DNA from 3 places in the Cytobacillus sp. T106 genome. Region 1 is predicted to be linked to each of the others. Evidence: riboswitches for the same ligand, from Rfam matches in the RefSeq annotation. Region 1 holds a riboswitch; each other region holds the start of a gene.

Region 1 (4,185 bases):
TTTGTAAAGGATATCGGCAATCTGGCTGTCCTTTCCGAAAAGCTTGATTTTAAAGGCGTGAAGGCCGGAATCCTGCATAGCGACCTGGACAAAATGGACAGGCAGAAGCATTTGAAAAATTTCCGCGAAGGAAAAAGCAGCCTGCTGTTCGCAACAGATGTGGCAGCAAGGGGCCTTGACATCCAGGGTGTCACTCATGTTGTGCACTATGATTTTCCGAAAGACATCAAGCAATATGTCCACCGCTCAGGGCGCACGGGCCGTTTCGGCGCAAGCGGGACGGTCATCTCGCTCGTCACCGAAAGGGAAGAACGCGAACTGAAGAAGTTTTGCCAGGAGCTTGGCATCACGCCGGAGAAGAAAGTGTTTTATTCCGGTGATATCGTGGACGCTGATAGAAGAAGATAATAGGGAGCTGACAACCCGGGTTTGGGTTGTCAGCTTTTTTTGATGGGTTTTTGTGAAAAAATGTAAGGTGGAAAAAATATCGGCTGTTTTGGGTGGAATAATTGAAAAAGTAGGGTGAATACATGGAAAAGTAGGGTGAATAAACGGAAAAGTAGGATGAATAAACGGAAAAGTAGGGTGATTAACTTAAATTGACCGGGGATCCACCCTAAATGAATCAGGATCCACTCTAAATTGGTCTGATTCAACAAGATGGAACAGCAGAATTAAACCCAGCCTTAAAGAAAAGAATCATTTCCTAGAAAAACACCACAAATCCACCAGCGAATATTCGATGTCCTCTCTAACCAACCTTCATTATAGTAAAGGATTCAGAAAATATGCTAAAATATGAAAGTAAACTCAATGTGAAAGGAATCGATTCCTATATGAAAAATCCAAGGCTGAAAAAGCTCCAGGAAGAATGGCTCCTGGAGGCCACTATAGATGAGATGCAGGAGAAATTGGAGAAGGGCGAGGTTTCTTCGAAAGAGCTTGTGCTGATGTACCTGCACAGGATTGCGCAGAAGGATAAGAACGGCCCGGCCATCAACTCTGTACTTGAGGTCAATCCGGATGCTGCCCAGATTGCGGCGGCACTGGATGCCGAACGTAAGCTGAAGGGCAGCCGCGGGCCGCTGCATGGCATTCCTGTACTGATCAAGGATAATATTGATACTGCTGATAAAATGCACACCAGTGCCGGATCTCTTGCACTGAAGGAGTCGGTTGCAAAAGAGGATTCCTATGTGGCTGAAGCTTTAAGAAAGGCCGGAGCCGTTATTCTCGGAAAAACGAATATGACGGAATGGGCCAATTTTATGACAGAGGGCATGCCGAGCGGCTACAGCTCAAGGGGCGGGCAGGTGCTGAATCCTTATGGGCCGGGTAATTTTGATGTCGGCGGCTCCAGTTCGGGTTCAGGTGCAGCCATCGCTTCGAACTTTGCGGCAGTGGCTGTCGGAACGGAGACGTCAGGCTCGATTCTCAGCCCGGCAAGCCAAAACTCGCTTGTAGGCATTAAGCCGACGGTCGGCCTGATCAGCAGAAGGGGGATCATCCCGATTGCGCATTCCCAGGATACGGCAGGCCCGATGGCAAGAACCGTCAGGGATGCCGTTTACCTTCTCGATGTGCTTGCCGGCAATGATGACAGGGATCCTGCTGTGCTGAACAATCCAGAGTCAGACTATACCGAGTTTGCTGGTTTTCTTGATGAAAACGGGCTGAAGGGCAAAAGGATCGGCATTGCACGTGAAGTGTATTTTGATTATTTGAGCGGGGACAAGCTTGAAGTGATGAACCATGCGGTTGAACAGCTGAAAGCTCTTGGTGCCGAGGTGGTTGACCCTGTAGAAATCCCTTCTACAAAAAATAATTGGAAGTATGATGTACTTACATACGAATTCAAAGCAGATCTAAACGCCTACCTGCGCGGGGTTGCTCCTCATATAAAAGTGAAATCCCTTGCCGATGTGATTGCCTTTAACCTCGAAAACAGTGATGCAGCCCTTAAGTACGGACAGACCATCCTGGAGGAAGCCGAAAGAACAAGCGGGACTCTGACTGAAGAGGCTTATATCAGCTCGCTTGAGGAGGATGTCTACTTTTCGACTGAGCAGGGAATTGATCATGTCCTGAAAGAGCATCATCTTGATGCAATCGTGACGCCGAACAATTTTGGAGCGGGCATTCCGGCAAAGGCAGGCTATCCTTCCATCACAGTACCGGCAGGCTATTCCTTAGAGAATGAGCCTGTGGGCATTACGTTTACCGGCACTGCTTTTTCAGAAGCCGGTCTGATCAGCATGGCCTATGCTTTCGAGCAGGGGACAAAAGTGAGGAAATCCCCTCTCCTGTAAGGCCGCCAAAGCAGAATAACACATAGTGAAAAGGCCCATACTACCAGAGAAAACGCCAGTAAAGGAGCGAGGCAGCATGGGCAGGACAAAGCTTGGAAATGCAAATGCACAGCGCAACAATAATAAAAAAAGAGAAGGCTGGACAAGCGAAGAGCTGGTGGAATTCAACACCGGCACGAAAAGCAAGAAAGAAAATCAGCCTAAAGACTAAGAAGAAGGCCCCTGTCATCAGGGGGCCTTTTTGTGTAAAAAATATCTTTATTTTTCCTGAAAAGTGATTATAATCAAATTAACAACTTACTGATAAAGGCAAACCTGTCGAAAGGCAGGGACGCAAAGCTATGGGCCTTCCCGCGGATATGCGGCTGGCTGCCAGGCTGCCGGGCTCCTTTTTATGGATGTCATGGCATCATACAAAGGAGAGTATACAATGACTATCAAATTTTTTAAGACAGCTCTTTTGGCTGTACTGCTCGTGTTTGCAGCCTGCCCCGTGAAAGGAGAGGCTGCTGATATGAACCGCTCAACCTGGCTGTGGGATACAGCAGCCATAAAGGACAGGTCTGATGAAATCATTCAATTCCTGGCGGACAGGCAGGCAGATCAGCTGTATCTGCAGATTGACCAGAGCCTGCCGGCCGCTGTCTACCAATCTTTTATAGAAAAAGCAAATGCCGGCGGAATCAGTGTCCATGCATTGGATGGAGCACCTAAATGGGCCACGGCAAAAGGTGAAGCAGCCATGCGCAGCTTCTTCTTCTGGGTAGCTGCTTATCAGGAGCAGGCAAGCCCTGCCCAGCAGTTTTCAGGCATCCACCTGGATATCGAGCCCTATCTTCTGCCAGGCTGGGAAAGCAATTATAAAAGCACTGTGGTGAATTATCAGACCCGGATGCTTCAGGCTGCTTCCTTGTCCGCAGAGCTCAGTCTTCCGTTGGGGGCAGATATGCCTTTCTGGTTTGATGAAATGATGTTCAGCAATAAATTCGGCAAAGATTCCCTCGCAGGCTGGGTCATAAAGAATACTGACAGTGTGACGATCATGGCCTACAGAGATACAGCAGCAGGCCCTAATGGGATGATTGAGCTGTCCAGGAACGAGGTTGAGCTTGCGGCACAATATGGGAAAAAGATAGAAATTGCCGCAGAAACAGGGGCTTCTTCTGAAGCGGCGTATATCACTTTTTATGAGGAAGGCACACTAAGAATGGAAGAACAGCTTTCACTTGTCCGTGACGCTTATTCCTCAGATTCCCATGTGGGATTCGCTGTCCATCATCTTCAAAGCTGGATGGATTTGAGGCCATAATCATCTTTGGAAAATGCCTATTTTTAAAAAATAGGTATTTTTTTACGTTCAGTACCTTGTAATGTTCAATAGTGTATTGTATGATGGGTTTGTGAATGAATGGAAGGATTTACATGACTACTGAATAATGTTCACTACCGGTGGAGGTGCAAGGATTGAATGTTCAATTCAAGAAGGGTGTTCTTGAGCTGTGCGTGCTGCTGCTGATTTCTAAGAAAGATCAGTATGGCTACGAGCTCGCGCAAAACATCTCGGATAAAATCGAGGTGGCTGAAGGGACGCTCTATCCTTTGCTCAGAAGACTGACAAAAGAAGAGTATTTAACAACCTATCTGGCAGAATCAACGGAAGGGCCTCCCAGAAAATACTATTCACTGACAGAAAAGGGCAGGGATTATATGAATATGCTGATCGAGGAATGGCAGCAGTTTTCATTGGCGGTTAATCAATTTGTTGAGGAGGGAAAGTCCAGTGGCAGGGAATGAGTTTTTAGAAAGGCTGGAAAAGCTGCTTGGTAAGGTGCCGGAATATGACCGGCGGGAAATGCTGTACGATTATGAGGAGCAT
Region 2 (4,185 bases), on a different contig from region 1:
TTAGTATATGTCGGCTATCTGCTCGTCAGCATCATCCAGCTGGCCGCGACTGTCGACTATGCGATCCTGCTGACAGATGCTTATAAAGAGGACCGGCAGGAAATGTCTGCGCTGGAAGCAGTCAAGAAGACAATGGATGAAAAAATATTCTCGATCGGCATTTCGGCCTCAATTTTATCAAGTGTAGGCTTTATCTTATGGATTACGTCATCGAACCCAATCGTAGCTTCAATCGGACTGCTGCTTGGAAGGGGAGCGCTGCTGGCCTTGATCATGGTTGTGTTCTTCCTTCCGGCGTGCCTGCTGATCTTCGATAAACTGATCATGAAAACAACATGGAAAGCAAACTTTTATAAGGAGAAGTGATGATGAGGAGAATGAGAAAATTCTTGGCTGTCTTTGCCAGCATCCTAATGATGATGCCCGCCCTGCTCGTTTCGGCTGATACAGCGGGCAGCAAGTCAGGGGAAAAAGTCTCCCAGGAAACAGGAGAGCTTTCCTCAAAGGATGAAGTGGTGTATGCAAAGCTCAGCCCAGCCGGTGAAAATCAGGAAGTTTATGTGGTCAACATTTTAAATATTGAAGAACCTGGGGAAGTGACTGATTATGGCCCCTATACGAACCTGAAAAACCTGACGGATCTCTCGCCGATTGAGAAATCAGACGCAGCGGTGAATGTGACGGCTGAAGAAGAAGGAAAGTTTTATTATCAGGGTGATTTGAATGAGTCAGCCCTGCCATGGAATGTTTCCATTACGTATACATTGGATGGGCAGGAAACCGCACCGGAAGAATTGGCTGGAAAAAGCGGCCATGTGGAGATTGGGATTCAAACCTCCAGAAATGAAAGTGCAGAAGCTTCCTTTTTCGAAAACTATCTGCTGCAGATTTCCTTCCCGCTGAATGGGGAGAAATTCAGCAATATCGAGGCTCCGGACGGGATGCTTGCCAACGCGGGGAAAAATAAGCAGGCCACATTCACTGTGATGCCGGAAAAAGAGGGAAATCTGACACTTGAAGCAGATGTGGCAGATTTCGAGCTCGAAGGCATTGATATTACAGCCATTCCGTCTTCACTCCCGATTGATGCACCTGACATCGATGACATGACAGGTGAGATGGATACACTGACAAAGGCGATCAAAGAGGTCAATGATGGAGTGGGGCAGCTGCAGAACGGCGCTTCGGAATTGCATAATGGCGCAGCTAAGCTCAGCAATGGCTCCAGGGAGTACCGTAATGGCATAGCGGCTCTCGATGGTTCCTCTTCCAAGCTGGTCAGCGGCTCAAAGAGCATCGAGCAGGCTCTGCAAAAGCTGAATAGCAGTCTGAGCGCTGGCTCTGGAGACATGGGCCTCGGCGATTTGAAAAAGATGCAGGATGGACTGTCACAATCGGCAGCCGGCCTGCGGGAAGTGTCCAGGAATCTGGCAGCATTGCAGCAGGCCTTTAGCGCCTCTTACAATAGCTTGAATGAAGCAATGGAAGGCATTCCGAACGCTGAGATTTCCCAGGCACAAATCGAGCAGCTGAAACAGAGCGGAGCTGACCCGAATGTTGTCGCGCAATTGCTTGAGACTTATGCCGCGGCTAAAAATGCCAAAGGAGTCTTTGCTGCTGGAAAAGGCAGCTTTGCCGCTGTCAGCGGGACATTGCAACAGGTCAGTGGTTCTCTGACAGGAATGGCCAAGAATCTGGATTCTATGTCAGCGGGACTTTCGCATGCTCTGAACAGCTCAGATGCTGCCGATGCGATGGCCCAGCTGCAGGCAGGCGTTAATGCCCTTGCCGTCAACTACCAATCCTTCCACTCGGGATTGGAGGAGTACACCGGCGGAGTGAGCAGGCTGGCAGGTTCCTATTCTGAACTGCATAACGGCATTGCTGGCGTGGCCGACGGAACAGGAGAAATCGCCAACGGCGCAGCGAGCCTTCATACCGGTACCACTGAACTTTATGAAGCAACCAGGGATCTGCCTGAACAAATGAAAGAAGAAGTTGAAGGCATGCTCGAAGAATATGACAAGAGTGACTTCAAACCGGTATCCTTCGTATCATCGCAAAACGAAAAGGTCAACTCTGTTCAGTTTGTGCTAAAGACAGAAAGCATTAAGCAGGAAGAAACGAAAGAAAATGAAAAGCCTAAAGAAGAGCCGAAAGGGTTTTGGGCTCGTCTGAAGGCGCTGTTTTCATAGGAGTGAGCCAAGGGGACAGGTCCCTTGGCTCTTTTTGATATTGGGCCACGGGGTCTGTCCCCGTGGCTCCATGGTTTAAATTGGAAGTCTTGCCGCTTATCCTTTAAAATTAAATAGATAAATATACAGGCAAATTCATCGAAAGGTGAGGGCGCAAGACTATAGGGGCTAAAGCCAAGAGGCTATGTCTGCCGGTTACCGATTCAACTTTATGGACGATAGGCTAATCGGTTTCGGTTGGTCTATTTTTTATGCTGAAGGATTGAGGAAAACGAAGAGGGACAGCAATGATGAACATACAATTTGCACAAGGTTTTGGATTAGGGGCACTGACTGTTGTATTGGTTGTGATTTATGTTTTCAGAAGTTGGAAAAAGAAAGAAACGGACTCTTTTAAAAATCATGAAAGTTATATGCATGTGATCGAAAACACCAAGGATTTCCTTTATTATTGCCAAGTCTATCCGGAGCTGCAATTCAAATATCTTGGTCCTTCAGCTGAATGCTTTTTCGGTGAAGGTTCTAATGCAGATGCCTATTCCGACGCTGGTGTTGCCTTCAGGGATATTCACCCGGAGGATATGGATATTCTCCAAAAAAAAGTCCATGGACAGGTAGATTTCAATCAAGCAATCGTTCAGCGCTGGAAGGATAAAGACGGCAACTATCGATGGTTTGAAGAGTATGCGACTCCCATATATGAAAATGGCGTGCTGGTTGCTCTTCAAGGGGTGGTGCGGAATATTGATGAGAGAAAAAAGCTGGAGGAGACATTGACATATCGAATCGCCCATGATGCGTTGACAGACATATATAACCGTGAATTCTTCGAGCAAATGATGGAGAAATATAATGAACGTGAGGATATAGCTGCAGCCATCATTTTGTGTGATTTGGACGGATTGAAATGTTTAAATGACAACCATGGACACAAAACAGGGGATTTTCTAATTAAAGAAACAGCACATCTATTAGAACGCTTTTTTACAGAGGATGCTTATGTTTCCAGGATTGGAGGAGATGAATTTGCCGTCATTCTTTTAAAAAAGGAAAAAGAACAGGTGGAGTTACTGGCCGAAAAGCTAGCTGAAGAGATTAGCAGATATAATGAAAATAGCCAGGAAGTCAAAATCAACCTATCAATAGGCTTTGCGTTCAGTGAAAATTCCCGAGGCGTAATGGAACGCTTATTTGTTGAAGCAGATAACCATATGTATCAGCAAAAAAGAACGAAAAAAGGTGCCTGAATCTATCCTAACAGATGGGAGAGAGATGCCTTTCTTCGCAAAAATGGAGGATAAAAATGCCTGCCAAAAAAAGAATCAGAGACTATGGAGTAAAAATAGGAACCCTTCAGACAGGTCCGCGCAATAGCATCACAGATGTGGAAGGCGTAACTGTGGGGCATACCACGCTGAGCGAAGCTGACAAACAAACCGGGGTTACGGCAATTGTGCCGCATCCCGGAAATCTATTTAAAGAAAAGCTGATCGCCGCAACCCATGTGATCAACGGGTTTGGGAAGAGTATGGGAACAATTCAGATCAATGAGCTGGGTACGCTTGAATCCCCGATCATCCTGACCAACACGCTCGGCATCGGTACAGCGGCAGATGCTTTGATTCAGTATATGCTGGAGTCTAATCCCGAAATCGGCCGGACGACTGGAACGGTGAATCCGATTGTGTGTGAATGCAATGATATGTTTTTGAATGATATCAGGGCTGGGTTTATAGAGCGGGAGCATGTTTTCCAGGCACTGCAGAATGTCTCGGCGGACGTGGAAGAAGGCACTGCTGGAGCAGGGACCGGCATGCTTTGCTATTCGCTGAAGGGCGGCATCGGGACCAGCTCGAGGCTGATGGAAATGGACCATGGCACTTATACGATCGGTGTCCTTGTGCTGACGAATTTCGGCGGTTTAAAGGATTTGCGGGTGAATGGGAAAGCAGTCGGGGAGGAGCTGAGTGAGGCTATCCAAGCTAAGGAG
Region 3 (4,185 bases), on a different contig from region 1:
AGGATGGCAGCCAATGTCACTTTCACAGACTTATTCTTCATCTTATTCCTCCTTTTATCATCTCTGAACACGAACCGGACTTTCTCCTTCCCTCCCCTTAATTTAAAAATTCAAATAATTACATCTTTAGGTTAGCGAAATAAGTGTATAGATGTCTATACCAAAGAGGACCTAGTCAATGCTGATTCGATGTCAGAACTGTGACTTTAAGCATGGACAGATAGGAGGATTTGTTCGACAAAATTGCAGGTTAAAGAGCGCCGGTGCGGCTCTTAATAAAGCAGGACACCTTACCTGCTGCACTATTTCAAAAAAACACGCCCCTGTTTGTCAGGGACGTGATCAGCTTCTAATTTTCTAGCCTTTTATTTCAAGCAGTTTTTGACGCAGTTCATTTTCCATGGAAGCCAGGTCACTTTCAGCCTGGCGCCGCTTATTGCGGCCCTCCTCCTGGATGCGGAGTGTTTCTTCCAGGGTGGAGATGAGGTTTTCCTGGGTTTTCTTGAGCGTTTCAATGTCAACTAGGCCGCGCTCATTTTCCTTGGCAGTTTCAATGGTATTGGTTTTCAGCATTTCCGCGTTTTTCAAGAGCAGCTCGTTTGTTGTTTTTGAGACCTGCTTCTGGGCTTCAACCGCATGGCGCTGACGGATAAGGGTCAGGGCAATCGCCACCTGGTTTTTCCACAAAGGAATGGCGGTGTTGATGGATGCCTGGATTTTTTCGACAAGGGCCTGGTTGGTGTTTTGGATCAGGCGGATCTGCGGGGCGGATTGGATCGTAATTTCCCGGCTCAGCTTCAGATCGTAAAGCCTCTTGTCCAGCCTGTCCGCAAACTGAAGCATATCATTGACTTCCTGAAACTTCATCTGGTCGCCTGATGCCTCCGCTTCCTTCCTCAACTGCGGGATTGTCTGCTCATGAAGCTCCTCGAGCTTGATCTCGCCCGCTGCAATATAGACATTGAGCGCATGGAAATATTCCTTGTTCGTATCATATAATTTCTCCAGCATATGGATGTCGGATAAAAGGACATTTTTGCTGCGGTCCAGCTTTACGCTGATCCGGTCAATCTGCGCTCCTGTTTTTTGATATTTGGAGAGGATCTCCTGGACAGAATCGGAGATTTTTCCGAACATGCGTGAAAACAGCGACTGCTTGCCCTGCTTCAGTTCATCCGGATTCATATCATTGAGGCGCTTCATCAGGTCATTGATGATATCACCGACCTCTCCGATATCCTTTTTCTGGACATGCTCGAGCATGCTGTGCGAGAAGGTGAGCAGCTTCGTCTGCGCCTGAGTCCCATAAGCAATCATGGCCTGGTGGTTGCGCGGGTCGATCTGCTCGGCAATCTGATAAGCCCGGGCGCGGTTTTCCTCCGGGATCACGTCTATGAGCTTCACCGGTTTCTCTTCTTTCGCTAGCTCCAGGGCAGGTCCGCCATTCATGTCGCCGAACGGGTCGGCAAGGATATCATCCATTAGACTGCTCGTCTTTTTCGTTAATGATGGATTTTGTTCGCTCATTTCAGCCTCCTGCTTTCTTCAGGTAATCGATTTTCCTTCCACGTTTTAATCGAGTTTTTTGCCACGTCTATTTCAAAATTAAGATTATCAATATCATCGGAAATCACTTCGTACAAATCCTTCTCAACCGTCTGGGAGAGTTCATTGATGGTCCTTCGGGTTTCCAGCAGCGACTGGTCGATTTCAAGGTTCTTCTTCGGCTGGGTGGAAAGGAAAACATATTTCTCGGTCATTTCCACCAGAGAATCAAGATGGGAAAAATAAAACCGCTCCGCCTGGTAAAAACGCTTCGGCTCTTTCTTCGTCAGCCTGTAAATCTTCCGTGTGATCCTCATCAGTTCAATCCGCTGCTTCAAAGAAGGAAGATGGCGGATCGCAAACAATGATTTGTGCAGGCGGGAAATTTTCTTTTTCCCTTCTGCAAGGTTTGTCTTGATATACTTGTATTCCCTCCGCGTCAGCCCGTGCTTCCTGAGGAAACGGACACGCCCGATCTGGAATGCGGCCAGATATACTAACGCAGCTGCTCCGCCAGCTATCAGCCCGGATAAGAAAAACGTCTGGTCAAATCCGAAATAGCTGACCGTCCAGACCGACCCGGCGAACGGGACAGCCAGTACTGTGCCTATAAGAAACGAAACAATCCGGTTCATTTGTATCGACTCCTGACATAAAATCCTGCTTTATCTACTCATACGGTTTAAGACAGAATAGGTTTCACCCAATCTTTCCCACTGACAGAAAAAGTAAGATTATCTTATTTAATTCAACAATACACGATAAAACTCCTCTTTTCCATAGACCAGGACTGTAAATAGGGGTAGGGCTAGAGGCGTAGACGGTGACACCTTTCTCCAGAAAAATGCTGACTTCGTCGAAAAGCTTTTGCGCATAAAAAAAGTGTTAAACCAAAAGATTTAACACTACAGGCATATTATGTATAGTCAACCGCTGTCCCTTGTTAATTATCTCCCTGCTCTTCACTGTGGGCTGAGCTCCAATATAGGTGAGTGCCATTGATGAAGCTATGGATTTCCTCTATTGAAATCCCGCTGCTCTTTGCTTCTAAGATCAATTCAAGCCAATCCCTATCAACCTTTTCCGGCAACCCCATCTCAACTTCTCCTATTTGCGGCAGCCCGGCCGTCATAGCTTTTATAAAACCTTAGACCCGCGGCTTTGCGCCCTTACTTTTCAATAAGTTTGCATTTCACAAAATGTATAGCTGGGTATTTCTACCCGTATGATGGATGAGGCTAAACCTTTTTCAAACAACAATTAATGACAGGCACCCGCCGAAAATTGTCGAACTTCTGCAGAAGAAACCTTTAACTTCCCGTCTGCCTTCCGGCTGTTTAAGAGCCTGTCACTAATTCTTAAAACTTGAACGCAAGGAGTTGTTTCCTCTTGTTTTCGAGTTTGTTTTTGAGTTCCTGATAGTTTTTGGTTTGCTGATCAAGGCTTTCTTTCCGTTTTTCCAGCATTCGCTGGACTTCCACAGGACTGGGTCCGCCCTGGATGCTTCGGATTTTGACGAAGTATTCCGGTGAGATGATTTTTTTCCACTCTTCTTCTTTGAGGGCCACTGAAACGAAGCCGGAAATCATTTCATTGATTTGGTCGATTTTCCATTCATACAGCTCCTTGCCTTCCTTTACGGTCCTTTTGCTGATATAGCTGGCGATGGAGTGGGCCTTGCGGAAGGAGATGCTGTAATCCCTTGATAAGGTGTCAGCCAGTTCGGTTATGGTGATGCATGACCGGTTTGCCATTTCCTCTGCATGGTCTTTGTTGACCTTGAGCGTCCGTATAACGGCATGCATCAGCTTCATGACCCTGTTGGCATTGCCAAAGGAGCGGTACAGATGTGGCTGGAGGTCATCTTCTGTATCGACGATGTCACCGAACGGAGTGTTGTGAACCATATTCATCGCAGCCAGGGCGTCCCCATAGGCACTGCTCGCGATTGATCGGGAATGTTCAATGCTGACTGGATTCCGTTTCTGCGGCATGATACTGCTGCACTGGACATAAGGATCGGCTACGTAAAAGGTGCCGAACTCCCTTGTCACATGCTGAAGGAAATCCTGTATCCACCGTCCGGTATTGACCATGCAGGTCATCAGAGCAGATGCCGTTTCCAGCAGATAGTCGGCGCCGCCAATGCAGTCATAGGAATTTTCGATTAGTCCATTGAAACCTAAGAGCTCACAGGTCCGTTTCCTGGAAATCGGAAAGCCGGTTGTTGTCAGGGCTGCAGCTCCCAGGGCAGAACGGTTCACTGTCTCATAGGCAGACCAAAGCCTGTCAATATCCCGCTGCAGAATATCATAGACGGCCAGCAAATAATGCCCAAGGGTGGTCGGCTGGGCCGGCTGGGTATGCGTGTAGGCGGTCATATATGTTTCCTTGTGTTCCTCTGCCTGATCAAGCAGAGCATCGCCCAGCTGATAAGCACTGCCGAGCAGCTGGATAAAATGCTTGCGGAGGACGAGCCGGTACATGGCAATTCCCATATCATTGCGGCTTCTGCCAATATGGATCTTCCCGGCGAGCTCGGGACCGATCTCCTCGCCTATTTTCGCCTCCATCATGAAAAACAGATCCTCGAATTGCGGTTCATAAAGAAGGGTGCCAATATCAGTCGTCTCTGCGACC

The links. A riboswitch is a leader RNA that binds a small molecule or an ion and turns the genes downstream of it on or off. The one in region 1 is predicted to bind cyclic di-GMP.
Positions count from the first base shown of each region.
Region 2: it holds a riboswitch for cyclic di-GMP, as region 1 does, so the genes downstream of both, ABU165_RS20295 (sensor domain-containing diguanylate cyclase) here and ABU165_RS16845 (amidase) in region 1, are expected to answer to the same signal.
Region 3: it holds a riboswitch for cyclic di-GMP, as region 1 does, so the genes downstream of both, ABU165_RS06970 (anti-repressor SinI family protein) here and ABU165_RS16845 (amidase) in region 1, are expected to answer to the same signal.

Region 1 covers NZ_JBEUMK010000009.1:186,825-191,009, reverse strand. Annotated here, with positions in the region: gene ABU165_RS16860 (DEAD/DEAH box helicase) at 1-408, shown strand, start outside; gene ABU165_RS16855 (amidase) at 837-2,309, shown strand; gene ABU165_RS16850 (hypothetical protein) at 2,386-2,520, shown strand; cyclic di-GMP riboswitch class I at 2,608-2,694, shown strand; gene ABU165_RS16845 (amidase) at 2,740-3,618, shown strand; gene ABU165_RS16840 (PadR family transcriptional regulator) at 3,774-4,103, shown strand; gene ABU165_RS16835 (DUF1700 domain-containing protein) at 4,090-4,185, shown strand, end outside.
Region 2 covers NZ_JBEUMK010000014.1:17,070-21,254, forward strand. Annotated here, with positions in the region: gene ABU165_RS20285 (efflux RND transporter permease subunit) at 1-366, shown strand, start outside; gene ABU165_RS20290 (YhgE/Pip domain-containing protein) at 369-2,195, shown strand; cyclic di-GMP riboswitch class I at 2,314-2,398, shown strand; gene ABU165_RS20295 (sensor domain-containing diguanylate cyclase) at 2,483-3,442, shown strand; gene ABU165_RS20300 (DmpA family aminopeptidase) at 3,499-4,185, shown strand, end outside.
Region 3 covers NZ_JBEUMK010000002.1:542,716-546,900, reverse strand. Annotated here, with positions in the region: gene ABU165_RS06985 (serine hydrolase domain-containing protein) at 1-41, opposite strand, end outside; gene ABU165_RS06980 (toxic anion resistance protein) at 358-1,527, opposite strand; gene ABU165_RS06975 (5-bromo-4-chloroindolyl phosphate hydrolysis family protein) at 1,524-2,180, opposite strand; gene ABU165_RS06970 (anti-repressor SinI family protein) at 2,489-2,641, opposite strand; cyclic di-GMP riboswitch class I at 2,658-2,745, opposite strand; gene argH (argininosuccinate lyase) at 2,904-4,185, opposite strand, start outside.